Regions from separate parts of the Cytobacillus solani genome, predicted to be linked through region 3. Evidence: predicted binding sites of a transcription regulator. Region 3 holds the regulator's gene; each other region holds the start of a gene.
What was found. Region 3 encodes CtsR, which represses protease genes until heat stress. Its sites were predicted from a motif close to ATGGTCAATAAAGGTCAAACA; they were not measured.
Positions count from the first base shown of each region.

Region 1: the regulator CtsR is predicted to act here: its motif matches at 6,572-6,592, upstream of FI644_RS25860 (ATP-dependent Clp protease ATP-binding subunit).
Region 2: the regulator CtsR is predicted to act here: its motif matches at 6,096-6,116, upstream of clpB (ATP-dependent chaperone ClpB).

Region 1 is NZ_CP041305.1:5,138,801-5,149,032, forward strand. Features, by position in the region: gene FI644_RS26580 (hypothetical protein) at 1-476, opposite strand, end outside; gene FI644_RS25825 (DUF58 domain-containing protein) at 473-1,669, opposite strand; gene FI644_RS25830 (AAA family ATPase) at 1,671-2,606, opposite strand; gene ykzS (protein YkzS) at 2,918-3,112, opposite strand; gene FI644_RS25840 (YkvS family protein) at 3,333-3,521, shown strand; gene FI644_RS27055 (DUF6254 family protein) at 3,602-3,712, opposite strand; gene FI644_RS25845 (CPBP family intramembrane glutamic endopeptidase) at 3,896-4,507, shown strand; gene FI644_RS25850 (DUF8580 domain-containing lipoprotein) at 4,651-5,346, shown strand; gene FI644_RS25855 (YkvI family membrane protein) at 5,426-6,478, opposite strand; gene FI644_RS25860 (ATP-dependent Clp protease ATP-binding subunit) at 6,651-8,807, shown strand; gene FI644_RS25865 (M3 family oligoendopeptidase) at 8,854-10,232, opposite strand, start outside.
Region 2 is NZ_CP041305.1:110,267-120,498, reverse strand. Features, by position in the region: gene FI644_RS00635 (carbamoyl phosphate synthase small subunit) at 1-712, shown strand, start outside; gene carB (carbamoyl-phosphate synthase (glutamine-hydrolyzing) large subunit) at 705-3,818, shown strand; gene argF (ornithine carbamoyltransferase) at 3,818-4,774, shown strand; gene FI644_RS00620 (undecaprenyl-diphosphate phosphatase) at 4,816-5,628, opposite strand; gene FI644_RS00615 (YjzC family protein) at 5,806-5,985, shown strand; gene clpB (ATP-dependent chaperone ClpB) at 6,126-8,732, shown strand; gene FI644_RS00605 (DUF2929 family protein) at 8,961-9,152, opposite strand; gene FI644_RS00600 (alpha/beta hydrolase family protein) at 9,367-10,110, shown strand; gene FI644_RS00595 (hypothetical protein) at 10,191-10,232, shown strand, end outside.
Region 3 is NZ_CP041305.1:1,782,981-1,793,212, forward strand. Features, by position in the region: gene FI644_RS09195 (PIN/TRAM domain-containing protein) at 1-516, opposite strand, end outside; gene disA (DNA integrity scanning diadenylate cyclase DisA) at 731-1,804, opposite strand; gene radA (DNA repair protein RadA) at 1,808-3,187, opposite strand; gene clpC (ATP-dependent protease ATP-binding subunit ClpC) at 3,344-5,794, opposite strand; gene mcsB (protein-arginine kinase McsB) at 5,811-6,878, opposite strand; gene mcsA (protein-arginine kinase activator protein McsA) at 6,880-7,428, opposite strand; gene FI644_RS09225 (CtsR family transcriptional regulator) at 7,454-7,915, opposite strand; rRNA gene rrf (5S ribosomal RNA) at 8,097-8,213, opposite strand; rRNA gene FI644_RS09235 (23S ribosomal RNA) at 8,327-10,232, opposite strand, start outside.

The sequences.
Region 1 (10,232 bases), 1.9 Mb from region 3:
CAGCGCCTTAGAAATCCACCGATGATAATAAATAATACTTGAGTGATCATCAAACCACCAATGGCTGCTATGTTTGCAGGAGAAGACGCTCCCCCCATAAAAAGGATAAATACCCCAAGGAGAATTGAAAATAATAACCATTTTCCCTGATTTTGTTTATCTTGTTCATTCACATGGGATATTGTCCGCCAAAACACTAAGAAACTAATGAGAAGGCTAAAAAAGATGGGAACCCCCAGGGAATGCCACACGATTAACATAGCAGGTAACAAAAGAACAAAAAATAGCAGCTTTCCCCTCTCTTTAAACATTTCCAGCAAAAAGAGAAAAACAAGGCAACTGGTGATCATGATAATAAAATAGAAAAGAAGCGACACTTTATTTCCATCTAAAGCATTTAACGCAAAAAAGACAAGTGCACCAAAAATAATTTCGATAATAAGTAAGTACATTACATTCCAAATGCTCTTTATCATCTCGCCACCCCCTCATACACTAGGGATTGCTTTAACTTAAGCACCGCATCCTTGTCATTCGGATAAAGCTCTAACAGGGTTGCTCCTCTTTTTTGGATTAAGCTGAATAATTCCTCCGAACGGGGTGAACTTTCCCCCCCGTGAATATGATAAGGCTGGGGGGCCAAGTGATGATAATAAAAAGACAGCATTTTTTCATAAGGATAAATAGATGGTTGTTGATCAACTATTGCCAGCGCCTCAAGAACTTTTTGCAGCTGCTCTTTGCCTGAGCCAGCAGGAATATAGTAAAAAGGGATTGTCCCTGCGAATCGCATATTAATACAAAGAGAATACGGGATATTTTGCTTCGTAAAAAAATAAGCCAATTCTGCCACACTGCTTAATAATTGTTCGAGCTTATTCGTAATCGCGTGTTTATCTGCTAAGTTAAGCGACAAATGCCAGCCCACCTCTGCAACACTATCAAAAACTTTTGTCTGCAATGTTTGCATTTTCGCACTTGCCTTCCAATTGATTCTTTTGAAGCTATCAGAATATACATACTCTCTCGTACCAGCAGGTGATAAGTAATCCTCATATAAAGAATGTGAAACAAATGATTCCCCAGGACGAGCGGAAAGGAATGAACGCATATTTATGACCGGGATTGGCAATGGATAAATGAGAGCCTCTTGCATGACTAAGCTCTTATATTCCAAAACCGTTTCTCCAAGACCGAAAAAATGCGGGATATGCCATTCGATTCTTCTAATCTTCGCAACTCCTCTTTTTCTCGTTGTAAAAGGAATCTTAAGCGTACTAATCTGATTATAATTCAGTGAAAAAGGGATATTTAACTCAAATTGTCCGGACCTCTTCTGCCCAAATCCATCTATTGGTTCGACATTATCATCAAAATAAATACGTACATTCCCTTTCATAATTGGATATCCTTTATTTGCAAACGTTAACACCCACTCCCCTTTTTCTTCCGGGAAAAATTTATTTCTCTGTAACGTATTTTCAAAATAAAGATGTTTACCTATATGTTTTAAATAAAATGAATTAGCAAAGATGAAAATCAATATCATTACCGCGGTTAAGAAAACAAGCCAGGATTGAAAATAGAAACTAGCAAAAAATAAAATTGTGGCCAATACCCCTGTAATCGATAAAGAATTATCTTCTACTGAATATTTTTCCCATTCCATATTAAGCTCCTGCTTCAACTGGAACTGGGACTGATTCAATCACTTCTTCAAGAACTTTTTCAGGCGTTTTTGTCAGTGACCCTTCAGTCGTTAAGAAAATCCTATGGCTTAAAACATATGGAATCATCTCTTTAATGTCATTGGGTATCACATATGTCCTTCCTTCTAAAAATGCTTTTCCCTGAGCTGCCTTCATTAAGGCTAATGCTCCTCTCGGACTGACACCTAATTCAATCGAAGGATGTTCTCTCGTCTTTCTTACAATCTGAAGTAAATAGGATTCAACCTCATCATTTACGCTAATTTCTTTTACTTGGTTTCTCATTTTTTCAATGTCGACACTTGTTACTATTGCCGACACCTCTTTAGCTTGATTCCCCCTCCTAGAGATTTGGAGCATTTCCCGCTCTTCCTCAAAGGTTGGATATCTCATCGATAGCTTCATAAAGAAACGGTCCAATTGGGCGACCGGCAGTGGAAATGTCCCTTGCTGTGATTCAACGGGGTTTTGTGTTGCTATAACCATAAATGGATCAGAAACAGGGATCGTATGTCCATCAATAGTCACTTGCTTTTCCTCCATCACCTCAAGCAAACTCGATTGTGTTCTTGGAGTAGCCCGGTTGATTTCATCCGCAAGGACAACATTAGCAATAATCGGACCGGGTTTAAATTCAAATTCCTGTTTCTTTGGATTAAAAAATTGGATTCCAGTTACATCACTTGGCAATACATCTGGTGTAAATTGAATTCTTGAAAATGCCCCATTCATTGTGTTCGCAAATGTTTTAGCCAGCATTGTTTTTCCGGTTCCAGGTACACTTTCCATTAAAATATGACCGTTAAATAATAATGAAATAACAAAAAGTTCAACCTCTTTTTCTTTTCCTATCATTACCTTTCTAATTTCCGCTTGAAGATTTTCTAAGTCTTTCATAGTCCCTCCTAGTAGGATTATTTTTCCACTAACATTAATATATAGTATTTTCTCCTTTTTTGAAAATTAAAAATACAATTATTTACGATAGGAAAAAAAAGGAGAACACCTAGATAAAAATCCTAGGTGCTCTCTCCTTTTTATACTTTCCAATTCTTCATATATTTCAAACAAACGCCAATATACCTAATCTAGTTAATGTTGCACCAATTGCAGTAACAACAGCCAATGCTTCATTTCCTATAATGATCATGACGGCTAAAGATAGCATCATAATCTGCTGGCAGTGTCTTTTCCATTAGAACAACTTATTAACTCCGCGGTGTTTCCATATATCTATAGAGGACAGCTCCACCCCTTTTAGCGATTCCCCTGAAATTTTTAAAATCTGCCCGTTTAACAAGCACATTTCGAACAGGAAGAAAATCCTCCTTAGAAACATAGTATTCCGTCAGCTCACCGTTCTTTAATTTATCCAATACTTCTTGTATGTGTTCTTCTTTCATTTCTATACACCTTTACATATATATTTACACTTCATTTTATCGCAATTTCATTAACGTGTAACCCCTCTTTCTTGAAATTAATATCTTCCGTATGAGCAAAATTTTGTCAGGATTTTGAAAAATAATACAAAAAAACACATTATTCTTTACGAATGAATAAAATTAGTGCAAACTGTTAGTAATCATTTTATTGAACTAATGATGAAAAGGAGAGAGGCATTTGAAGAGAGCAGAGGTTGGCAACATCATTGAATTTCGTGAAGGTTTACAAGGGATTGTCGAGAAGGTAAACGAAAATTCTGTTATTGTCGATTTATCCTATATGGATAATTACCGCGATCTTGAACTGGAACAACGAACGGTCGTTAATCATAAAAACTATAAAGTAATTAAAGAGGCTTCTTTGTAAAATGGTTTGAAAACGCATACAAAATTCTAATAAAAAGCAGCATTACGCTGCTTTTTATTTTTTATAGCAAGCTTTGCAATCTACTCCTTATCACGAGAAAGCTCTTTTAAAGATTTTACCTTCCCATGAGGGTTTTGTTCTTGCTTTCTTACTGTCCAAGCACGTTCTTTTTCACGTTTATTTCTCGTCACGTTCTCACCCCTTTCAATTCATTAATAGGATGAACATTTTTTGACCATTTTAATGTTGGAAATTTCACGAATGACCTTTTCCCTTCCATTTCAAGTTTTCTTTTTGTTAAAATAGGAATGTTAACACAGAAAAATAGAGGTTCTAACTTGCACAGGAGGAGTATTAGAAAGGGGTTTGTACGGTTGAAGAAACTTACAACCGATTTTCGACTTATAATCGGGTTACTATTAGCACATGTATTAATGTATTTTACTTTTCAAGACAAAGCTGTATTTTGGTATATTTTCACAGCGTCACTTTTGTTTTTAATAAGTTATTCCATTTTAAATGAAGAAGTAGAGGATCAATTGTCATTTTTTTCCTATATTTTATATGGAGCCCTATCAGGAATTCTTCTATACGGTATATTTTGGGTTGGGAACAGCTTATTTGAGCTGCTGAATCTCCCTTTTACAAAAGAAATTTCTAAATTATATGGACGATATTCACCTACTTTGCTTTGGCATTACATTGTTCTCATATTAATTGCTGTACCCGGAGAGGAAATTTTTTGGCGAGGTTTTGTCCAAAAAAGACTTTTGAAATTTACATCGATTCCTGCTGGTATTTTCCTGTCATCCATACTTTATGCGTCTGTTCATTTATACTCCACACACTGGATACTCGCATTCGCAGCTTTCATTGCAGGGATTTATTGGGGCTTTCTATATTCATGGAAGAAGAGCATGCCGCTCGTTATTGTTTCCCACTTACTATTTGATTTACTATTATTTCTCATTTTTCCGTTCTATTAGTACTTATTTATGAAAATAGGTTGTTGAATAAATGCAGGAATGTTAATGTATGAATCATAGGGGGACAAGCATTGTAACTCTTTTGTTACATTTTAAGTCTACTCTTTTGAAAGATTGAATTGTCACAACGGGAGGTAAACAAGATGAAAATAATTGCAAAATGGTTTCTTTTAACAGGTATACTTGGGGTCATTCTTACTGGATGCGGGACAAGTGAGGACAATAACAACGGATCAAATGGAGCTACCTCAACCGAAGACGTTGAACAGGTTGAGCAAAATGAAAATCAAGCAACAAATAATAATGAATCAGACGAAAACCAAAATGCTGAATCAGGCTTAGATGAAAATAATGAAGATGTAAGTTCCAGAAGCTCCGAACAAAAGCTTCAATACCAGGAGAATGGTGAAAAGAAAGAAGAAACTGCTATTCTAAAGGAAAGCGATAATCAGAATTATTCATTATATGTGCTTCCTGGATATGAACTAACTGCAGAGGAGCCTAATAAAGATAGCCTATATTTATCTGAAGATGGGCAAGTATTTATGAGAATAGAAATGCTCCCAACTGATATGCAATGGGACACAATTGTTGAAAACACAAAAGCACAGCTTGCTGCAGTCAACGAAGAAGTAGAAACCATTGAAGTGCCAAGTGAAGATTTCTTTAAGGATTCGATCGCAATGGAAACTTCAACGGATGAGGATATCGTTACAGCATATATGATTAAAAACGTAGAGAAGCCTTTTAAATTTACGATTTTCACGAAAAAAGATTCAGATTACAAAGATGCTTTCCTGCAAATGGGTAAAACAATTGCCGCAGGTAAAGCTGAATAAAGAAATGTGCAAGCACCTCGATCACACCTACGTCGGGGGTAGGCTGCTCACGCTAGACACTTTAGGATAAAGACCCGAACTATTTCGGGTCTTTATTTTCTTCAAAAGGCTTCATCCATAATAAAACAATAAAAATAATGCTTATATAACCGAAAAGAGGATACAAGTAAGATAGTAATGTCCCATAATTAATAAAACTGATGAAATAGCAAATGACAAATATAATCATAACTGTGACAATACTCGGAATTGATATATACTTTCTCACCTGCCGTTCAACCCCAAACACATTCCCAATAACCGATGTAAATATTTCCCCATATATAATTAATACATAAATCCAGAAAAATGAAGAAGCAGCCGTCCTCATTATGACTCCCATCGGAATATCGTAGCTTTCAAGATTCGGGAGCATCACTAATGTCATATGAGTTGAAATAAGAATGATCGTTAAAGCTCCCCCTCCAAGAATTCCTCCCCACTTAATGGTCCGATCATCCTTTATTTCTGCTGCTACCGGCACTAAAACAGCTTGGGCTAATGTTAAATTAAGGGCAGCATATGAAAAAGGAGCAACAACTGCTTTCCAGCCATCTTCAGCAAAGGGGATAAATAATAGCTGTTCCATAAAGTTAGGAAGCTTCATTGAGAGAATCATAAGAAAAAAACTAAACGCTATCATCATTGGAACAACAAACGTATTGACTGCAAACAAGCCTTTAATCCCAACGACCATAACAATAATGGATAATCCAATCGTTAAAAATATTCCTAGACTCTTCGTAAGTCCCAATTGCTCCTCAAATACCGCACCTGCTCCGGCTAGCATCACAGCACATACACCTAACAGCATCAACAGCATGAGTACATTTATGATTGAACCAAAGAACCTTCCAAATAAATATTCATATAATTCCTGATAGGATGTTGCCTGAATACGAGCTGCTATTCTCATTCCCTTCGAACCGAGAAAAATAAATATATAACCACTCATTAAAATTGATATGAAACCGATAAATCCAAACCGAGAAAAAAATTCAACAATTTCCCGACCAGTTGCAAACCCGGCACCGACTACCGTCCCTACATAGACGGCAGCAATTTGACAGGCTGCACCCCAGTTTGTTTTCACTAAAATCTCCTCCTTCCCAACCAATATATGAACATAAGATCAAACTAAGACGAGCTTTTTCATTTTGAAATCATTTCCAAAACAAAATACTTGAAAGTCAAAAAAGGTCAAAGTATAATGAGTTCATAAAGTCAAATATAGTCAAAGTCAAATATTATAGGAGGGTTTTCAAATGCTTTGTCAAAAATGTCAGCAAAACGAAGCCAATATTAAATTTAGAGTAAACATGAACGGAATAGAGAATAATCTACTTCTTTGCCAAAGCTGCTATCAAGAAGAAAAAACTAAGATTGGCACCTCCTTTGGTTCTAATTTGAGCGGCTTTTCAAACTTCAATCAAATGCCATTTGAACATTTCTTTCAACAAATGATGCCTTCTCAAGGTTCAATAGAAAATCAGCGTTCAACGGAAAATAAAAAGAACAATAAGCGCTCTGGAGGTTTTATTGATCAATTTGGACGGAACTTAACTCAGCTAGCAGGTTCAGGCTTAATTGATCCTGTCATCGGGCGGAACGAGGAAGTCAGCCGTGTAATTGAAATATTAAATAGAAGAAATAAAAATAATCCTGTATTAATCGGAGAACCTGGTGTTGGGAAAACAGCAATTGCTGAAGGACTTGCTCTGCTTATTTCAGAAGGAAAAGTACCGAAAAAACTATTGAACAAGGAAGTCTATTTGCTTGATGTGGCTTCTCTAGTTGCAAATACAGGTATTCGCGGTCAATTTGAAGAAAGAATGAAACAATTAATTAGTGAATTACAAGAAAGAAAGAATATTATTCTCTTTATTGATGAAATTCATTTACTAGTAGGCGCGGGCTCTGCCGAAGGATCAATGGATGCCGGAAATATTCTTAAACCTGCCTTAGCAAGAGGAGAACTTCAAGTTGTTGGGGCAACTACCTTAAAAGAATACCGCCAAATTGAGAAAGATCCTGCGCTTGAGCGCCGATTCCAGCCAGTCTATGTACAGGAGCCAACTGAAAAGGAAGCCATAAACATTCTTAAAGGTCTTCAATCAAAATACGAAGATTATCATGAAGTAGCCTTTACAGATGAGGCCATTCGTGCCTGTGTCCAATTGTCCAGCCGCTATATTCAGGATCGGTTCCTTCCTGATAAGGCGATTGATCTAATGGATGAAGCAGGCTCTAAGCTTAATCTAATTTCTGACACTACACCATCCGAACAAATTGAAGAACGATTAAATGAAATTAGTAAGCAAAAAGAGATTGTTTTAAAAGAAGAAAAATACGAGGAAGCAGCTAAACTTCGTGAAGAAGAAATAAAGCTTGAGAAAGCCTTAAACAAAAAGGATCATTCCTCACGTCCAGTTGTTGAAGTCAAACATATTCAGGAAATCATTGAAAAGAAAACTGGAATTCCTGTTGGCAAGCTAATGGATGATGAGCAAGCGAAAATGCAAAATCTTGAGGCAAATCTGTCACAAAAGGTAATTGGACAACAAGAAGCGGTTCAAAAAGTAACAAAGGCAATCCGCAGAAGCCGTGCCGGGTTAAAAGCAAAAAATCGTCCGATTGGATCCTTCCTATTTGTTGGTCCAACAGGTGTCGGGAAAACTGAGCTGACAAAAACACTTGCAGAAGAACTATTTGGTTCAAAAGACACTATGATTCGCCTCGATATGAGTGAGTATATGGAAAAGCATAGTGTTTCAAAAATAATTGGTTCACCGCCAGGATATGTTGGACATGAAGAAGCTGGCCAATTGACAGAAAAGGTTCGCCGTAATCCTTATAGCATTATTCTTCTAGATGAAATTGAAAAGGCGCATCCAGATGTTCAGCATATGTTCCTGCAAATTCTTGAGGATGGAAGATTAACTGATAGCCAAGGCCGAACAGTCAGCTTTAAAGATACTGTCATTATCATGACAAGCAATGCAGGTGTTCAGCACAAGGAAATTCATGTCGGATTTGCGATGAACAGCGAAGTAATGAAAGAAGCTAGTATTTTAGACTCCTTAGGAAATTTCTTTAAACCAGAGTTCTTAAACCGATTTGACAGCATTATCGAGTTTAAATCGCTTGAAAAGGAACATTTACTGGAGATTGTCGAGCTGATGCTAAAAGAACTTCAAGGAACATTGGACGAACAAAACATCCAGCTTTTGGTTACAGAAGATGTGAAGGAAACGCTAGCTGAGCTTGGATATCACCCTGCCTTTGGGGCTCGCCCATTAAGAAGAGTGATTCAAGATCAATTAGAGGATAAATTAGCTGATTTTATTATCGATCATCATGGTGAACAACCGCTTCATGCCGTTCTTCAGGATGGGGAAATAAAGATTCAGTTACTTCCATAAGCATATTAAATAAGGAAAAGGTCTGGGAACACTCCCAGACCTTTTTTTATAATTCTTTATCATTCACCGAGTTTAACCAGCTTTCAATAACCCCAACAACCGACTCTACACAGCCCTCATCAAATGGAGAAATTAAGTTTGCTTCTTTTACAAGGCCTGTAAATGCTTTGCTGCCTCCTAAACTGCAAAGGTGGACATAATCTTTCCACGCCTCTTCCTGATTATCTCTTGAACGCTTCCAAAATTGGAAGGCACAAATTTGGGCCAGCGTATAATCAATATAATAGAATGGTGAATTATAAATATGTGCTTGGCGCTGCCAGAAACCGCCATTTTCCAAATATTCATTGCCATCATAATCTTTATGCGGCATATATTTCTTCTCAATTTCACGCCAAGCAGACTTTCTTTCAGATGGTGTAGCCGTATGATTTTCATACACCCAATGCTGGAATTCATCAACCGCTACCCCATATGGAAGAAATAGTAATGCACTGCTTAAATGGGAAAATTTATACTTCTCTGTGTCCTCTTTAAAGAACTTTTCCATCCAAGGCCATGTAAAGAATTCCATACTCATTGAATGAATTTCACATGCCTCATACGTTGGCCAATTGTATTCCGGGATTTCAAAATGGCGGCTGGAATATACCTGGAAGGCATGCCCTGCCTCGTGAGTAAGAACATCGATGTCTCCAGAAGTCCCATTAAAGTTCGAGAAAATAAATGGTGCTTTGTAATTTTCAATAAATGTACAATAGCCCCCGCCAGCCTTGCCCTTTTTCGCAACAAGGTCCATTAATTCCTCTTCTCTCATATAGGAGAAAAATTCTCCAGTTTCTTTAGAAAGCTCATCGTACATGGTTTGTCCATTTTCAACAATCCACTCGGGGCTTCCTTTTGGTACAGCATTCCCTGTCTTAAAGTTAAAGGCTTCATCATAATATTTCAGCTTATCTAAACCGATACGCTCTCTTTGACGTTCTTTTAGCGCTGTCGCCATTGGCACAATAAATTCTTTCACTTGATCGCGGAATTTCGCCACCATGGAAGCATCATAATCTGTGCGCATCATACGCAAATAGGCAAGCTCAACGAAATTATCATACCCTAGTTTTTGAGCAATTTCCGTACGGACTTTTACTAGCTCATCATAGATTCGGTCAAGCTCATTCTCATTTTCGGCTAAAAATCCGAAGCGTGCCTCATTTGCTCGCTTTCTTACATCACGGTCAGTAGATTCTGCAAATGGTTCCATTTGGGCAAGCGTACGTTCTTCCCCTTCAAAATCAATTTTTGCTGAGGCAATTAATTTTGTATAATCAGATGAAAGTTTATTTTCCTTTTGCAGTAAAGGCACAATTTCTGGTGAGAAAGCCTTCAATTGTGCTTCAGCCAAAGCAAATAATTGACTTCCCCACTTCT
Region 2 (10,232 bases), 1.7 Mb from region 3:
GGAAGGCACCATGCCGGCTGTTTTGTCTTCTAACGAATTGTACAATAAGGATCATTTTGTATTACCAAAAGAGGAAAAGGTTACTAAGGTTACAGCAAGTACAAATGGGTGCTATGGGGATGGTGAAACCCATATTGTTCTTGTTGATTATGGTTTAAAGAAATCAATCATCCATTCTTTCCTAAAAAGAAACTGTCGGGTGACGACCGTTCCATTTAATACAACATTTCCAGAAATAAAAAAACTTAAGCCAGATGGAATTGTTCTTTCCAATGGTCCAGGAGATCCGAAAGAGCTAACAAGTATTTTACCAAATGTTAAAAAGATGCTAGAACATTATCCAACATTAGGAATCTGCCTCGGGCACCAGCTGGCTGTCTTAGCTTTAGGGGGAGACACGAAAAAGCTTCCCTTCGGTCACAGAGGTGCAAATCATCCAGTAGCCGATTTGAAATATGGCAAGGTATTTATGTCCTCTCAAAATCACAGTTATGTTGTTGATGAAGAAAGTCTCCTGAAAACAGGATTTGAAAAGCGCTTTATTAATCTTCATGATCAATCAGTCGAAGGACTCATTCACCAAATTTTGCCGATTCAGACTGTGCAATTCCATCCAGAAGCACACCCAGGACCTGCAGATGGAGAATATATTTTTGAAGAATTCATGAATATCATAAAAGTCGAGAAGAGGAGCGTTATTGCATATGCCTAAAGATACAAGCATCCAGTCAATCCTTGTCATTGGATCAGGTCCCATCGTGATTGGGCAAGCAGCAGAATTTGATTATGCGGGGACGCAAGGATGTGCAGCATTGAAAGAAGAAGGCTATAAGGTCATCCTAGTAAATAATAATCCAGCAACTATTATGTCAGATAAAAATTTCGCTGATCGCATTTATTTTGAGCCATTAACCGTAGATAGCCTAGAAAAAATTATCGAAAAGGAGCGTCCGGATGGAATCCTTGCCACTTTAGGCGGGCAAACAGGGCTAAATTTAGCTTTTCAGCTAAGTGAAGCAGGCGTTTTTGAGCGCTATGGCGTGAAGCTTTTAGGAAGCAGTATGGAGTCGATAAAAAAGGGCGAAGATAGAGAAGCTTTTAGACAGCTAATGAAAAAACTGAATGAACCAGTTCCAGAAAGTATAATTGTTCATGATGTAGCGGAAGCGATTCAATTCGGAGAAACAATCGGATTTCCAATCATTGTTCGTCCTGCCTATACGCTTGGGGGAACAGGGGGTGGAATTGCAACGAGTCTTGCTGAGTTAGAATCACTCGTAAAAGGTGGTTTGAATGAAAGTGCAATCAACCAATGCTTGATTGAAAAAAGTATTGCAGGATTTAAAGAAATTGAGTATGAAGTGATGCGTGATTCAATGAATACTTGCATAACGATTTGCAATATGGAAAATATCGACCCTGTTGGCATCCATACGGGTGATTCGATTGTTGTTGCTCCTTCACAAACGCTGACAGATGAGGAATATCAGATGCTTCGGACTGCTTCAATAAAAATAATTTCTGCATTGGAGATCATAGGGGGCTGTAATATTCAATTTGCCTTAGATCCACAAAGTAAAAATTATTATTTAATTGAGGTTAATCCAAGGGTTAGCCGTTCTTCCGCCCTTGCTTCTAAAGCTACTGGCTATCCAATTGCAAGAATGGCAGCAAAGCTTGCGGTGGGCTATACATTATCAGAAATTACTAATCCAGTAACAGGAGATACGTTTGCAAGCTTTGAACCTGCTCTTGATTATGTAATTGTAAAGTTTCCCAAATGGGCCTTTGATAAATTTCCTATGGCTGACAGAAAACTTGGCACGCAGATGAAGGCAACTGGTGAAGTGATGGGGATCGATCGAAACCTAGAACGTGCTCTTTTAAAAGCAGTCCATTCACTAGAAGGGAAGGAATCAGATTTAGCAAACCTATCCTTTTTAGAGGCAGCGACTGAACATTTAGAAAAAATGTTAATAGAGCAAACAGATGAAAGATTTTTTATTGTAATGGAGCTTTTGCGCCGCGGAAAATCAGTAGAAACCCTGCATGACACAACAAAAATTGATTATTATTTCTTACATTCCTTTTTAGAGTTAGTAAAACTAGAGAGTCATGTTGCTGATCTGTCCTTTCATTCAGTAACAAAAGGACAGATGCAAATTTTAAAGGAAAAGGGCTTTAGTGATCAATATTTAGCCAAAGAATGGAATGTAACAGAGCGAGAAATTCGTGATAAGCGAAAAATGCTTGGGGTCCTGCCTGTATATAAAATGGTAGATACTTGTGCAGCAGAATTTGAGGCACAATCCAATTATTTTTATTCCAGTTATTTTGGTGAAAATGAGCTTGTGAAAAGTAATAAGAGGAAAGTATTAATCATTGGCAGCGGTCCTATTCGTATTGGGCAAGGGATCGAGTTTGATTATTGCTCTGTCCAGGGCGTATTTGCTTTAAAGGAAGAAAATATTGAAACGATTATGATTAACAACAATCCTGAAACAGTGAGCACAGATTTTACAATTGCGGATCGACTCTATTTTGAACCGCTTATTCTTGAGGATATCTTAAATGTGATTGAAGCCGAAGGAATAAAAGAAGTTATCGTTCAATTAGGCGGACAGACGGCCCTTAATCTTGCCGAGAAACTAGAAGACTACGGATTAACATTACTAGGGACAGAGTCAAGAACAATTGATCGGTTAGAGGATCGCAAGCTTTTTTATCAGCTATTGGATGATTTGAATATCCCTCATATTGATGGAGAGGTTGTTTATACGAAAAATGAGCTGTATTCAGCCATTCAAAAACTGGGTTTTCCGATTTTAATCCGTCCTTCGTTTGTCATTGGGGGAAAAGGGATGGAGATAATTGGCTGTCAGGCAGAAGTTGAAACCTATTTGCAGAAAAAAGATATCCCTTACCCAATCCTTGTAGATAAGTTCTATCAAGGGATTGAGGCGGAATTTGATTTAGCAGCTGATGGCAATCATATTTGCATACCCGCTATCATGGAGCATATTGAAAAAACAGGCGTTCACTCAGGGGATAGTATGTCCATTCTTCCTCCGAAAAACCTTTCAAACGATGCCCAGAAAAAAATGATTGCCTACGGAAAGGCAATTGTTCAAAAACTTCAATACAAAGGTCTAATGAATATCCAATTTATTATCAATGGGGATGAAGTTTTCGTTCTGGAAGTGAATCCTCGTGCAAGCAGAACGGTTCCAATTGTAAGTAAAGTGACGGGTATTCCCCTTGTGCAAATAGCGACAAAAGTATTGCTTGGGAAATATCAATTGTCGAATGATGAAATAACTGTTTATCAGAAGTATCCATTTGTATGTGTAAAATATCCCGTTTTTTCAAACTATGCATTAAAGGGTCTTGATGCGAAAGTAGGTCCGGAAATGAAATCGACAGGAGAAGGAATTGCTTTAGCTTCAACTTATGAGGAGGCGCTAAAGAAGGCCTTTTATAATGGTCAGTTGAAAAAAGCGGATACAATGCAAATTGCTATTTTAGATCATACAATCGATAGTAAACTGGGTTCTCTTGCTGTGGCAGCGGGAGTTGAGTTAGTTTTAACTGAGGAAATGACGAAAGAAACGGTTGCTCTTTTTAGCCCAAACGATTCAAAAAAGAGCAAAAAACTAAGGGAAGAAGCGATAAAAAAAAGAATATTAACTTTTACAGAAGTAGAAACTCTTCAGGCATTTTTAGAAGGATTGACGGTTGAAGATTGGAATGTACAGTCGGTTGAAGAGTGGCTTGGAGAAGGGACGGAAAATTTTAAATTAAAGGAAGTGCATATATAATGATTTCGATACAAGCAACTGAAAAACAATTAAATATTAAAGGAAAACACTTCTTAACATTAGCTGATTTCTCAGCCGATGAAATAAAAGGGATAGTAACAAAAGCACAAAAAATGAAAAATGCTTCTTATACAGGTGAAGACCCCAAACCATTACAAGGAAAAATCTTAGGAATGATTTTTGAAAAGTCTTCCACACGTACGAGAGTTTCATTTGAGGCGGGAATGCTGCAGCTTGGCGGTCATGCGCTCTATTTAAACAGCAATGACTTGCAGCTTGGAAGAGGAGAATCAATCGCTGATACGGCAAAGGTGCTCTCTTATTATGTGGATGCAATCATGATTCGTACGTTTTCCCATCAAACGATTGAAGAGCTCAGCTCTCATGCAACCATCCCTGTCATCAATGGTTTGACCGATCTCTATCATCCATGTCAGGTTTTAGCAGATTTATTAACAATCCAAGAGGAAAAAGGAACATTAGCTGGGCAGAAGCTATGCTACGTAGGGGATGGAAATAATGTCGCACACTCTCTGATGATTGCCTCTGCAAAGGTAGGAATGGATATAACAATTGCCAGTCCAGCAGGCTACGAGCCAAATGCAGCTATTACTAAAATGGCATTAGAATTTGCCAAGGCAAGTGGATCGAAAATAGAGATAACGAATGATCCTTTTGATGCAGTAAAAGGAGCGGATGCAATTTATACAGATGTATGGGCGAGTATGGGACAGGAGAAAGAAAATGAACAAAGGAAGAAAGTATTTTCGAACTTCCAAGTGAATGAGGAGCTTGTCCAACATGGAAAGAATGATTTCGTTTTCCTTCATTGCTTACCTGCCCATAGAGGAGAAGAAGTGTCAGCAGAAATCATCGATGGTCCTCATTCAGCCGTTTTTCAACAAGCTGGAAATCGTCTTCATGTTCAAAAAGCATTGCTGACGGAGATTTTGTAAAGAAAAGGCCTTCTCAAATGAGAGGGCCTTAAACAATTTAATTAAGAAAAAAAGAAGACTAACGGACCAACGATAAAGCAATAAATCGCGAAATACTTTAAATTTCCTTTAGCCATAATATTCATAAACCATTTCAAAGAAAAATAGGAGGCAATTAAAGAAGCGATAAATGCAATCGTGTACGGCAATGCCAGAGATGCTAAATTTTCATCATTAAGGATATCGCTAAACCCTAGTATCATGCCGCCAACACTTACTGGAATGTATAGGAGAAATGAAAATTTCAACGCAGTCTCTTGTTTCATCCCAAGAGCCATGGCAGCAACAATTGTTGCACCTGAACGGCTAATTCCTGGTATTAATGCAACTGCCTGAGCGAGTCCAACGATGATTGCATCCCTATAAGAAAGGTCTGCATCATTCTTTCTCCCCCTTAAATTACGGATAAGCCATAAAGCAAGACCAGTAACTAGGAGAGTAAGACCCACGGTTTTTATACTCGCTAAATGTTCATCTATGAAGTCTTCGAATAATATGCCAATTACACCAGCAGGGATTGTACCAATGATTAGGTAGATGATAAATCGAAAATCTGCTTCTGCACTTTTCTCTTTTGTTGTCACAAAACGAAGTCCATTTCGAATTAACCTCATAATATCTTCTCGATAAATAAACAATACCGCAAACAAAGAGGCCGTATTTACTAGTAAGGCAAAGCTCAATCCTTCTATTTCTAATCCGAAAAAGTATTCAGCTATTTCTAAATGTCCGCTTGACGAAATCGGAATTGGTTCAGTTATACCTTGAAAAAGACCAAGAAATAAATATTTAAGCAGTTCGAAAATATCTTCCACTTTTATAGATCCCCCAAAGAAAAAGTTTCATACAACCCTCATTTAACAATAAAGAGGTTGCCCTGTAAAGAAAAATACTAAAATTTACTAGCGGAAATTGGAAACAAATTCATTCATGAGGAAATATTCATTGGAAATAATATAAAAGATTCGAGAAACCTAAAGGAGGTATTTGTCATGGGACAAAATCGCCAATTTAAAGCAGGACAGAAGGCACCAAATAATGGAGTATATATCGAGGTTGGGGAGACTGGAAGCAATGTAAATAATCCACAACTGTTAAAGTTAAGAGCAGGAGATCGCTTCCCAGAAAACTCTAATCATAACCGTGTGTGGACGTATCAAAGAAAGCCATAAATTTAAATGGAAACCTGGCAATAATCTGTACCAAAAAATTCACAAGAAAATAGTTTTTAACTAGAGCCATCCCTTGTGGATGGCTTTACATATGGATTATAATAAGAATAAAGGTCAAAAAAGGTCAAAAGGAGGTTATCATGGATTTAAACCGAATGACAGAGCGGATGCAGGAAGGAATTATGGCTGCCCAGACAATAGCTATTCGTGAACAGCATCAAGAAGTGGATGAAGTTCATCTGTTCTTGGCTCTTCTCGAACAAGAAAATAGTCTGATTGTTTCAATCCTTAAAAAGACTGAGGTATCCATTGAAAAAATAAGTGAGGAGCTACAGTATCTTCTAAGTAAAAAGCCGCAAGTTTCAGGCAGTGGCATCGAGCAAGGCAAGGTATACATTACAAATAAGTTCCAGCGTCTCTTAGCAGATGCAGAGTCCGAAATGAAAAAATTAAAAGATGAATTTATGTCAGTAGAGCATCTAATTTTAGCAGCTGCTGCATCAGGACAATCAGAGGTAGGAGCTGCATTAATAAATGCTGGTGCTGATAGGAAAAAGCTTGAACTTGCGATAATTGAAATAAGGGGGAATCAAAAAGTGACATCCCAAAATCCTGAAGCAACATATGATGCATTAAAGAAATATGGAAGAGACCTTGTAGCAGAAGTAAAGGATGGGAAACTTGATCCAGTCATTGGAAGAGATAGTGAAATTAGAAATGTCATACGTATTTTATCAAGGAAAACGAAAAACAACCCCGTTCTAATTGGGGAGCCTGGAGTAGGGAAAACAGCAATCGTTGAAGGCTTAGCCCAAAGAATCGTACGTAAGGATGTACCTGAAGGTTTAAAAAATAAAACGATCTTTTCTCTTGATATGAGTGCCTTAATTGCAGGTGCAAAATTTAGAGGGGAATTTGAAGAACGATTAAAGGCTGTTTTGAATGAAATCAAGAAAAGCGAAGGCAGCATTCTGCTTTTCATCGATGAAATCCATACGATTGTTGGCGCTGGAAAAACCGAAGGGGCAATGGATGCAGGCAATATGTTAAAGCCGATGCTTGCAAGAGGAGAACTGCATTGTATCGGAGCGACAACCCTAGATGAGCACCGGAAATACATTGAGAAGGATCCAGCTCTTGAGCGTCGCTTTCAGCAGGTCCTTGTCCAGGAACCAAATGTGGAGGATTCGATTTCCATATTAAGAGGATTGAAAGAACGTTATGAGGTGCACCACGGGGTCAATATTCATGATCGAGCACTTGTGGCTGCTGTCACTTTGTCGGACAGGTATATTTCAGACCGATTCCTTCCGGATAAAGCAATTGATTTGGTGGATGAGGCATGTGCAATGATCCGTACAGAGATAGATTCTATGCCTTCTGAATTAGACGAGGTGACTCGGCGTGTCATGCAGCTTGAAATTGAAGAAGCAGCATTAAGAAAAGAAAACGATGAGGCAAGTCAAGCGAGACTTTTTTCCTTACAAAAGGAACTAGCTGAGATGAAGGACAGAGCCCATGCCATGAAAGCAAAATGGGAGCTTGAAAAAGAAGGAATACAAAGGGTTCAGCATAAAAGAGAGATGCTTGAAAAATTGCGCCATGAACTTCAGGATGCTGAAAATAATTATGATCTTAATAAGGCAGCTGAGCTTCGCCACGGAAAAATCCCTGAGCTGGAAAAGGAATTGAAACAGCTAGAAATAGAAGTTAATAACAGTGAAGGGGACAGATTATTAAGAGAAGAAGTAACAGAAGAGGAAATTGCAGGGATTGTTGCTAGATGGACAGGAATTCCAGTTGCTAAGCTGGTTGAAGGGGAACGGGAAAAACTGCTTCGGCTGGAAAATATTTTACGAGAAAGAGTCGTCGGACAAGATGAAGCAGTCGGACTAGTTTCTGATGCTGTACTCCGTGCACGAGCTGGAATAAAGGATCCAAATCGTCCAATCGGTTCATTTATTTTCCTCGGACCTACAGGTGTTGGGAAAACGGAGCTTGCGAAAGCGCTGGCACAATCATTGTTTGATAGTGAGGAACAAATCATTCGGATTGATATGTCAGAGTATATGGAAAAACATGCCGTTTCAAGATTAATTGGTGCGCCTCCAGGGTATGTAGGATATGAAGAGGGTGGACAACTGACAGAAGCAGTAAGGAGAAGGCCTTACTCTGTTATTTTGCTTGATGAAATTGAAAAAGCCCACCCAGAAGTTTTTAACATCCTTCTGCAAATGCTTGATGACGGAAGAATTACAGATTCTCAGGGGCGGACAGTTGATTTTAAAAATACAGTAATCATCATGACATCGAATATTGGTTCACAGTTTTTACTTGAACGCGTTGAAGGGAAAATGGATTCCTATATTAATGAAGAAACACGGAAAAAAGTGATGAGTACACTTAGAGGACATTTCCGTCCAGAGTTTTTAAATCGGGTGGATGAAATTACATTATTTAAACCATTAGCATTGACAGAAATAAAAGCGATCGTTACCAAACTCATTAAAGAGCTTCAAGAAAGATTATCAGATCAGCATATTCAGCTTAGTATAAACGAAGAGGCGAAAGAATATATTGCAGAAAACGGTTTTGATCCAGTTTATGGTGCAAGACCATTAAAACGCTTCATTCAACGAAATGTTGAAACATTACTAGCTAAGAAAATAATCGCCGGGCAAATCAAAGAACATAGCCAAGTGACGATCTCAATAGAAAATGAAGACATTTCATTGGAAATTAAATGAAATTAAAAAGTCATCCTGACGATTGGCAGGATGACTAATTATTAAAAGTACGAATGATAATTTTTGAAATTAGATAGCTATCTAGCTTTGGCACCCTGCGGCTATTGCCTTCCGTTCCTTCGTTCCCCGATAAGTCAAGCACGATTACGCTTTCGCTCTTTGTGTTTCCTTTATCTCAGTCAGAAGCCGTCCAGTCCATAAGTTGCTAAGCGGGGTGCCTACGCTTTTCTAATGAATAGCTTCCTTTTCACTTGGCCCTTCAGGAATAATGGCAGCAACGATGAAAATTAAAATTGTCGCAGCTACTGAAAGGATCAACCCGGTTTTCAATTCGAATGCAGTACCGATCATTGAACTAACAACATAGTTAATCATTTGCACAAGAAGAAATGTCCAGAAAAAAGTCCAAAAGAATCTCAATGTATTCACCTCTTACATTTTAAAATCCCTTTTCATATTACCATAAGCTAATTAATTAATAAACGTTATTATGCCAATAAATTCGAATCAATCGCAAAATTGAGTAATACTTTTCCTTAAATGATATTTGACTAGAAACAATAGGCAAACCCCCTATCATTTTATGTGACGTTTCATACATTATTAGGAACGATCATTGGAAAGGAGAATTAAAATGGAAAGCCGAAACTTTCAACTGGATACCGAATGGAATATGATTCATTATCCCGAAAAGCCTAGTGGTTTCGGTATCCTTGTAATTGGTGATGAAAGGAATTATGTTCATGCTGAGAGCAGTTTTTGGACACAAAATGAGGGGAAATCAGCTTTATTAAAGCAATTTAAAGAAGAAGGATATACGATCTTTTATTCAAATCTTTACGGGAAGAACTGGGGAAATGACAAAGCAGTCCACCTTGCAAGAAGATTGTATGAGCATATTATCCGTACAGAGATTATCAATGGGAAAATTCATGTCATTGCTGAAGGAATGGGGGCTTTGATCGCACTTAGACTAATGAATGAGATGGGTCCTAGCCAAATTCGAACCTGTGTATTGATTAATCCAATTGTTTCCCTACCCCATCATTTAGAATTAGAAAAAGAACATAAATTTTTTTACAAGAAATTACTAAAGGAATTATCGGTTTCATATGATGCTGAAATGAAGCAAGTAGAAGCTAAAATTAAGCAGGTAAACACAAATGCTTTAATTGAAAATGATCCAATTCCTATAAAAGTTATCCAAATATTATCTGATCGCCGTGCCTATAAACAAGCAAACCTATTGAAAAGTCTCACAGTAAACTGGAGAGAGAAAGAATTGCCATTTTCTATTTGTTATATACTGCCTGAAAAAAGACAAGGAATTGGCGGTCAAATCGTAAATTTTTTAAAACAAAATGAAAGATTTTTATAATCCTAGCCTAACTTAAATTAAAAGAAATAATTAATAGTTTATTAGCATAGGATACATTAAGAAAAAGGGGAGGCTTGGAAATGGACAGGGCAGTAATAATAGGGACATACGAAAGTTTAGGG
Region 3 (10,232 bases):
GCCATCAATAATGACACTTGTGTCTAATATTTTCAAGATGTTTTTAGCAGCTGCTTCAGGCTCCTCTTCATTTGCCTTTTTCTTTCGATTAGAAAACAAATTAAGAAGCTCATCACGTTTTTTAAATCCAACCTGAAACCCTAAATAACCAAATATAAGTGTTAATACAATTGGTGCAACCGTATTTAAAATAGGAACTTCGATGGCATTCAATGCATAACCAATCAAAAAGGCAACAATCAGCCCAAATACTAGGCCGATGCTTCCAAAAATAATATCAGTTATCGGTACCCGTACAAGCGATTCCTCTACCCATTTTACAAAGTTAACAACATAATCAACCGCCCAAAAAGAAATAAGATAAAAAATAATTGCACCTAACACCGCGGACATATAAGGATTATTTAACATGGTAATGTTATCGAGTGATATTAGTCTTAATAAATCAGGAATCAAAAATATCCCAAGCGTTACCCCAATAATAAGGAAGCATGCTTGAACAATACGTTTTAACATTCCTTCACCTCCTTTTAATCATTATTAACAAATTCCAAAAATTGAAACCTATAGAAAAGGGAAATTTCCTCAAGAAATTAAATTATATTAAAATAAGATAAGATAACCGATAATAGTCAATGCCACAGCCTAAGGTTAGCACCATTCGCAATCTAGTGTCAAATAAAACAACCAGACATTGTATCATACTGATTATTATAGTTCAATAGTCACTTTATAGCTGCCGATCTGCAAAAAACTGATTTTTTATCAATTTTAACCCATCTTTAATTTTCCTCGCTCTTACTTCTCCGATTCCCTCTACTTCATCCAATTCCTCTACAGATGCAGCAACAATGGCAGGCAAATCGCCAAAATGAACAATTAAATTCTCTATAATGACTGGCGGCAGCCGCGGGACTTTTGAAAGCATACGATAGCCACGCGGACATTTATATTCGTCCGTGTGAATATACCCGTTATACCCTAGCAATTTCAAAATAAGGGTATCCTCAAGAATTTTTCCAGTAGATAGTTCCTGTAATTTATCAAATAATTCGCCCGTTTGAACATCCTTAGATTGTGCATAGTCCTTTATAATTAATTCCGCTTCCCTTTCAATATCCAGCAAAATCTCATTCATCTGCAAGCGGATTAATCTACCTTCAATCCCCAATTCATTTAAATAAGCAAGCAATTCTGTCTTAATCCTCAATACCATTTCAATACTATGAAAAACATTGATGATATCACAATAGGTAACTAGCTCTTCAAACTCCAGCACACTTAAATTAGCAATGCTCTGTTCTAATACAACCTTATATTTTTCAAGTGTTTGCAGAGCAACATTTGCTTTCGACAAAATCACCGCAATATCCCTTAGTGCATAACGAAAATGCCCTTTATAAAGAGTAATGACATTTCTGCGCTGAGAAATAGCTATAACCAAGGATCCTGTTTGCTTCGCTACCCTTTCAGCTGTTCGATGACGCATCCCCGTTTCCGTGGATGAAATGCTAGGATCTGGGGCAAGTTGAGCATTTGCTATTAATATCTTATTCCCTTCCTCATTTAGAACAATTGCCCCATCCATTTTAGCTAACTCGTATAAATAGCTTGGCGAAAATGGAGAATTTATTTGAAATCCTCCATCAACGATATTTGTCATTTTCTCTTTATTCCCAAGAACGATTAATCCCCCAGTGTTTGCACGAAGGACATTATCAATTCCTTCTCTTATCGGCGTACCCGGAGCCATAAACTGCAGGATTTCACTCATCGTTTTTTCACCAAGCTTTTTCATATCCATCCTTTATCCTCCTAATGTCGCTTTTAATGCTTCACTAACAGAACCTACCCCTATTAGTTCTACTCCTTTTGGTCCCTTCCAGCCACCAAGATTATTAGATGGTAGAATGACTCGTTCAAAGCCAAGCTTTGCAGCTTCCTGAACCCGTTGCTCAATTCTTGAGACCCTTCTGACTTCACCAGTTAATCCAACTTCTCCAATAATACAATCCGTAGGTTTAGTTGGCTTATCACGAAAACTAGATGCAATACTGACAGCAATAGCTAAATCGATAGCAGGCTCATCTAGCTTTACTCCACCAGCTACCTTTAAATAAGCATCTTGGTTCTGCAGGAGCATCCCTACCCTTTTTTCTAGTACTGCCATTAGCAATGGCACACGGTTATGGTCAATTCCCGTTGCCATTCTTCTTGGATTTCCAAAGCTTGTTGGGGAAATAAGCGCCTGTATCTCCACGAGAACTGGACGTGTTCCTTCCATCGATGCAACAACAGTTGATCCTGCTGCACCTTGGGATCTTTCCTCTAGGAAAATTTCGGACGGATTTTCTACCTCTTCCAATCCAAACTCCTTCATTTCGAAAATTCCCATTTCATTTGTAGATCCAAACCTGTTTTTTACTGCTCGTAAAATACGATATGTATGGTGGCGTTCGCCCTCAAAATAAAGCACAGTATCAACCATATGCTCCAATAGTCTCGGTCCGGCTATAGAGCCTTCCTTTGTAACATGCCCAACTATGAAAATGGCAATTCCTTTTGTCTTCCCGATTCTCATTAACTCAGCCGTGCACTCCCTTACTTGAGAAACACTTCCAGGTGCTGAAGTAACCTCTGGATGAAAGATTGTTTGAATTGAATCAATGATTACAAAGCTTGGATTTACTTGATCGATTGTCCTGCTGATTTCTTCAAGACTTGTCTCCGAGTAGACTAATAAATTATCTGAAGAAACACCCAAACGGTCCGCTCTTAATTTCGTTTGACGCATGGATTCTTCTCCAGATATATACAAAACAGAGTGGTTTTTATTAGCAAGTTGGGATGAAACCTGCAGGAGAAGCGTAGATTTACCGATTCCAGGATCACCGCCGATTAACACAAGAGAACCTCTAACTACTCCTCCTCCAAGTACACGATTAAGTTCATTTAAATCTGTATATATTCTTGGCTCACTTACCGTCTCAATAGCGTTTATTGGCGTCGCCTTTGAGAGAATGGTCGATCCTGCGGAATGGGCAAATGCTCCCCTTCTTGAGGTAGCAGGCTTCTCTACTTCTTCGATCATTTTATTCCACTCGCCACAGCCCGGGCATTTCCCCATCCACTTTGGTGATTCATACCCGCATTCCTGGCACATAAACTTTGTTTTCCTTTTGGCCATAACCTTATTCTCCTTCTCTAATCAAACCTTTACCATTTATGTTCTAATTCTTCATTGGAAATATACCCAGAATTATATTATACGCTGTTTCGCACTTAGTAATTACAAAGAAGGTACACGATTATCCACGTGCACCTTCTTCTTTTATCTCATTCATTATTTTTGTATAGTGGCCGTAAGGTTTGATCCCCCTGTTTCTACAACAAACTCTCCATCACGGACATCAATAACAACCTTTTGACCTGTTAATACCGTTCCTTTAAGCAGCTCTTCTGACAAACGATCCTCGATATGTTTTTGAATCGCTCTGCGAAGCGGTCTTGCCCCATATTCAGGGTCATAGCCTTCGACAGAAATTTTCTCCTTCGCAGCATCAGTTAATTCAATATCGATATCCTGCTCTTTTAACCGTTTAGTCAATTGATCAGACATTAATGTAACAATTTCCTTTAAATGCTTTCTCTCTAGTGCATGGAAGACAATGATCTCATCAATACGATTGACGAACTCTGGACGGAACGCCTTTTTCATTTCCTCCATTACCTTCGATTTCATATCCTTGTAATCCTGTTCGCCATCTTGAATGTTGAATCCGACATATTTGTTGCGTTTTAATGCCTCTGCTCCAACATTGGAAGTCATAATTAAAACTGTATTACGGAAATCGACAGTTCTTCCTTTCGAATCAGTCAAACGGCCATCCTCTAATACTTGCAAAAGAATATTGAAAACATCTGGATGTGCCTTTTCAATTTCATCTAGCAGTACAACTGAATATGGCTTTCTGCGAACCTTTTCAGTTAACTGTCCGCCTTCTTCATATCCTACATATCCAGGAGGTGAACCTACCAATCTTGAAGTAGAGTGCTTCTCCATATACTCAGACATATCGATACGGATCATTGCATCTTCATCGCCAAACATTGCTTCAGCTAATGCACGGGCAAGCTCTGTCTTTCCGACCCCAGTTGGACCGAGGAAAACAAATGAGCCAATCGGACGCTTTGGATCCTTTAACCCAGCCCGCGCGCGGCGAACTGCTTTGGAGATCGCTTTAACTGCTTCTTCTTGACCAATCAGTCTTGAATGAAGGATCTCTTCTAAATTTAGAAGCTTCTGTGTTTCTGTTTCTGCCAATTTAGAAACAGGGATACCCGTCCAGCTAGATACAACGCTGGCAATATCTTCAACAGTTACTTCACTGTTCTCTTTGCCTTGTTTTTCCTTCCAAGATTTCTTTGTTTCCTCCAGCTGCTCACGAAGGCGCTGTTCTGTATCCCTTAAAGAGGCAGCTTTCTCAAATTCTTGGCTTTGTACAGCAGCATCCTTTTCTTTACGAACATCCTCAAGCTTTACTTCTAATTCCTTTAAATTAGGCGGTGTCGTGTAAGAGCGAAGACGCACTTTCGAACCTGCTTCATCGATAAGATCAATCGCCTTATCTGGAAGGAACCGATCTGAAATATAGCGATCTGATAGTTTTACAGCCGCATCAATGGCTGCATCAGTTATCGTTACACGGTGATGAGCTTCATAACGGTCTCTTAATCCCTGTAAAATTTGTACAGACTCATCAGCTGTCGGCTCATCAACCGTTATTGGCTGGAAGCGTCTTTCTAATGCTGCATCTTTTTCTATATATTTACGATATTCATCAAGTGTTGTTGCTCCAATACATTGCAATTCGCCACGGGCAAGTGAAGGTTTTAGGATATTAGAAGCATCAATTGCTCCCTCTGCTCCTCCTGCACCAATTAATGTGTGCAGCTCGTCAATGAATAAGATAATATTACCTGCTTGCCTGATTTCATCCATTACCTTTTTCAAACGATCTTCAAATTCTCCCCGGTATTTTGTTCCAGCAACAACCGTTCCCATATCAAGGGTCATGACCCTTTTATCACGAAGTGTCTCTGGGACCTCATTATTAATAATTTGCTGTGCCAGCCCTTCTGCTATTGCTGTCTTCCCAACACCAGGCTCACCAATTAACACTGGGTTATTCTTTGTCCGGCGGCTCAACACTTCTATTACACGCTGTATCTCTTTACTGCGTCCGATCACAGGGTCAAGGCTTCCTTCTTTGGCGATAGCCGTTAAATCTCTTGCTAAACCATCAAGCGTAGGTGTATTGGCATTAGCCGATGATCCGCCCTGGTGATTGCCAGATTCATTGCTTCCTAATAACTGCAGCACTTGCTGGCGTGCTTTATTAAGACTAACCCCAAGGTTATTAAGCACTCTTGCAGCTACACCCTCACCTTCACGAATAAGTCCAAGGAGGATATGCTCAGTCCCTACATAGGAGTGGCCTAATTTCCTCGCTTCATCCATTGAAAGTTCGATCACTTTTTTAGCTCTAGGTGTATAATGTGGCGTCTGGGTTGCATCCTGCCCCCTGCCAATTAAATTTTCCACTTCGTTTTGAATTTTATCCGAACCAAGTCCCAGCGCATAGAGGGCTTTAGCAGCAATGCCGTCCCCTTCTCGAACAAGACCTAGAAGAATATGCTCTGTTCCAATATTATTATGACCTAAACGAATGGCCTCCTCTTGTGCTAAAGCCAACACCTTCTGGGCTCTTTCTGTAAAACGACCGAACATCATATCAGTATCCTCCTATCTATTGATTCTCCATTTTTAATCTTTCTCTTATTAAGGAAGCCCTTCGGATATCCCGCTCATGAGGTCTTAATGGACCTCCAGCATATTGTTGGAGAAATCCAGGCTGTGTTAGAATCATAAGCTCATTTAAAATATTCTTAGAAATATCGCTTAAGTACCCCATGTCAATACCTAAACGAACATCTGATAAGCATCTTGCCGCTTCCTTTGATTCTATAATTCGTGAATTGGACAAAATCCCAAAAGAACGGAACACTCTGTCTTCTAATTGTATGTTTGAAGTTTTCTCTAATGCTTCCCTTGCCGATCTTTCCTGTGAAATGAGCTGACTCACTACACTCTTTAAATCCTCAACTATATCTATTTCTGATTTCCCAAGTGTCAACTGATTCGATACCTGAAAGATGTTTCCTAAAGCCTCGCTGCCCTCACCATAAATCCCTCTAACAACTAAACCCAATTGATTAATTGCTGGGATAATCCGATTGATTTGCTGAGTTAAAACAAGTCCAGGCAGATGCATCATTACTGAAGCCCTTAACCCAGTCCCTACATTCGTCGGACAGCTTGTTAAATAACCGATATTTTCATCAAATGCGTAATCAATCTTCTCCTCAAGCCAATCATCGATCTCATTAGCCATTTCCAATGCCTCTAAAAGTTGAAAACCCGGGAATAAGCATTGTATTCGGATGTGATCCTCTTCATTAATCATAATGCTTAATTCCTCATTTTCAGAGAGCAAACAAGCACCATAAGATGAGTTTTCTGCTAAATAAGGGCTAATTAAATGTTTTTCCATGAGTACTCTTTTTTGAAGCGGCTGAAGTTCATCCATTAACAATAGCTCCATATTCCCAAGCTTTGTAAAAGAAGAGTCATCCACCCTTTCTTTTATCTTATGAATGACTGACTTGGCCTCGTCATTGGAAAAAAGAATAGGAAACTTAAATTGGCTTATATTACGGGCTAATCTAATTCTTGAACTTAAGATAATGTCTGAATCTGGACCTTCAGCACTCATCCAGGAGCTGACAGCTTGATTAATAAAACGTTCTAAAGACAAGCTATTTCCCTCCCTCAAGATTTGTATTTAATTGGCTTTCCAGCAATCGTATCTCATCTCTAATTTCCGCGGCCTTTTCAAACTCTTCCCTAGAAATAGACTCTTTTAGCTGATACTTTAATTCCTCAATATTCTTTTTCAAATGTAGGCTTCCGCCGATTCTTGCCGGAATCTTCCCATTATGCGAAGAGTTTCCGCTATGCAATCTTCTAAGTATTGGCTTAAGCTGTTCCTCAAAAGCTTTGTAACAATGGGCACAGCCAAATCTTCCTATTTTAATAAATTGTTGAAAAGTCATAGAACATTGATCACATTGCAAAATAGTTTCATCTTCGAATGTATCCTGTTCTTTTTTTTTGACTGTAGGATCCATGTTCAATAAGCCAGCTAATAAATTATTAATGGAAAAACCAGTTGCACCGCTAAGCATGAACATATCACCCTTTTCCTGCGCGCATTTCTCGCATAAATGATATTCTGCCTTTTCAGCATTGACTATTTTTGTAAAGTGCAGCGTTGCAGGTCTTTGATTACATTCCTGGCATATCATGTTTTCACCTCTCCAGCTCGCTGTTTTATTTATATTTTAAAGTCGTAAGCATCGCTCTTAACATTCTTGCACGAAGTTCATCTCTATAAGGGAGATCAATATATAATACAGATCGGTCAATAACACTGAGCATGATTTTTGCCTCTCGCTTAGTAATAATTTCCTCTTCTATAAGTCGGAATATCACATCTTCCGCACTATTCTGTGTTAACCGGCCTTGAATTAAAGATAATATTTGTTCAATTACATGAGCATGATCATAAGATTGAACCTTCATTATTCGAATATATCCACCGCCGCCTCTTTTGCTTTCAACGACATAACCCTTTTCAATTGTAAATCTTGTATTGATGACATAATTAATCTGGGACGGTACACATTGGAATTTATCTGCAATTTCACTGCGTTTTATCTCAACGAGTTCTCTTTCGCTCAATTCTAAGACCTGCTTCAAATAATTCTCAATGATATCTGAAATATTTCTCATTACTCCTCCCCCCAATCTGACTTTGACTATATTTGACTTTAATTATACATAAGTATAAATGACGTTGCAATGAACAAGTATTATAATTTTCCCCCATTTTTTATTTCTCAAACCTATGAATGAACTGATAATTAGAATATAGAACACAAAAAAGAGCACCTTTACAGGTGCTCTTTCATTTGCCTAGCGACGTCCTACTCTCACAAGGGGACAGCCCCTAACTACCATCGGCGCTGAGAAGCTTAACTTCCGTGTTCGGGATGGGAACGGGTGTGGCCTTCTCGCCATCGTCACTAGACCTATTTATGATGAGGTTTGTTCCCTCAAAACTAGATAATGCTAAAGAAGAAGTTGAGTAATCATTTTGTCCAGCTACGGCTCCTAACTTCTCGGTCGCCTTCGCTTTTCATTTTGGTTAAGTCCTCGACCGATTAGTATTTGTCAGCTCCACGTGTCACCACGCTTCCACCTCAAACCTATCAACCTGATCATCTTTCAGGGGTCTTACTAGCTTGACGCTATGGGAAATCTCATCTCGAGGGGGGCTTCATGCTTAGATGCTTTCAGCACTTATCCCTTCCGCACATAGCTACCCAGCGATGCTCTTGGCAGAACAACTGGTACACCAGCGGTGCGTCCATCCCGGTCCTCTCGTACTAAGGACAGCTCCTCTCAAATTTCCTGCGCCCACGACGGATAGGGACCGAACTGTCTCACGACGTTCTGAACCCAGCTCGCGTACCGCTTTAATGGGCGAACAGCCCAACCCTTGGGACCGACTACAGCCCCAGGATGCGATGAGCCGACATCGAGGTGCCAAACCTCCCCGTCGATGTGGACTCTTGGGGGAGATAAGCCTGTTATCCCCGGGGTAGCTTTTATCCGTTGAGCGATGGCCCTTCCATGCGGAACCACCGGATCACTAAGCCCGACTTTCGTCCCTGCTCGACTTGTAGGTCTCGCAGTCAAGCTCCCTTATGCCTTTACACTCTTCGAATGATTTCCAACCATTCTGAGGGAACCTTTGGGCGCCTCCGTTACTTTTTAGGAGGCGACCGCCCCAGTCAAACTGCCCACCTGACACTGTCTCCTGCCCCGATCAGGGGCATGGGTTAGAATTTCAATACAGCCAGGGTAGTATCCCACCGATGCCTCCACCGAAGCTGGCGCTCCGGCTTCCAAGGCTCCTACCTATCCTGTACAAGCTGTACCGAAATTCAATATCAGGCTACAGTAAAGCTCCACGGGGTCTTTCCGTCCTGTCGCGGGTAACCTGCATCTTCACAGGTACTATAATTTCACCGAGTCTCTCGTTGAGACAGTGCCCAGATCGTTACGCCTTTCGTGCGGGTCGGAACTTACCCGACAAGGAATTTCGCTACCTTAGGACCGTTATAGTTACGGCCGCCGTTTACTGGGGCTTCAATTCAGAGCTTCGCGTAAGCTAACCCCTCCTCTTAACCTTCCAGCACCGGGCAGGCGTCAGCCCCTATACTTCGCCTTGCGGCTTCGCAGAGACCTGTGTTTTTGCTAAACAGTCGCCTGGGCCTATTCACTGCGGCTTTTCAGGGCTATTCACCCTAAAAAGCACCCCTTCTCCCGAAGTTACGGGGTCATTTTGCCGAGTTCCTTAACGAGAGTTCTCTCGCTCACCTTAGGATTCTCTCCTCGCCTACCTGTGTCGGTTTGCGGTACGGGCACCTTATCCTCACTAGAGGCTTTTCTTGGCAGTGTGGAATCAGGAACTTCGGTACTATATTTCCCTCGCTGTCACAGCTCAGCCTTCACGCAAACGGGATTTTCCTCGCTTGCAGCCTAACTGCTTAGACGCACATATCCAGCAGTGCGCTTACCCTATCCTCCTGCGTCCCCCCATTGCTCAAACGGAGTTTGGTGGTACAGGAATATCAACCTGTTGTCCATCGCCTACGCTTTTCAGCCTCGGCTTAGGTCCCGACTAACCCTGAGCGGACGAGCCTTCCTCAGGAAACCTTAGGCATTCGGTGGATGGGATTCTCACCCATCTTTCGCTACTCATACCGGCATTCTCACTTCTAAGCGCTCCACCAGTCCTTGCGGTCTAGCTTCAACGCCCTTAGAACGCTCTCCTACCACGGACATCGTAGATGTCCATCCACAGCTTCGGTGATACGTTTAGCCCCGGTACATTTTCGGCGCAGAGTCACTCGACCAGTGAGCTATTACGCACTCTTTAAATGGTGGCTGCTTCTAAGCCAACATCCTGGTTGTCTAAGCAACTCCACATCCTTTTCCACTTAACGTATACTTTGGGACCTTAGCTGGTGGTCTGGGCTGT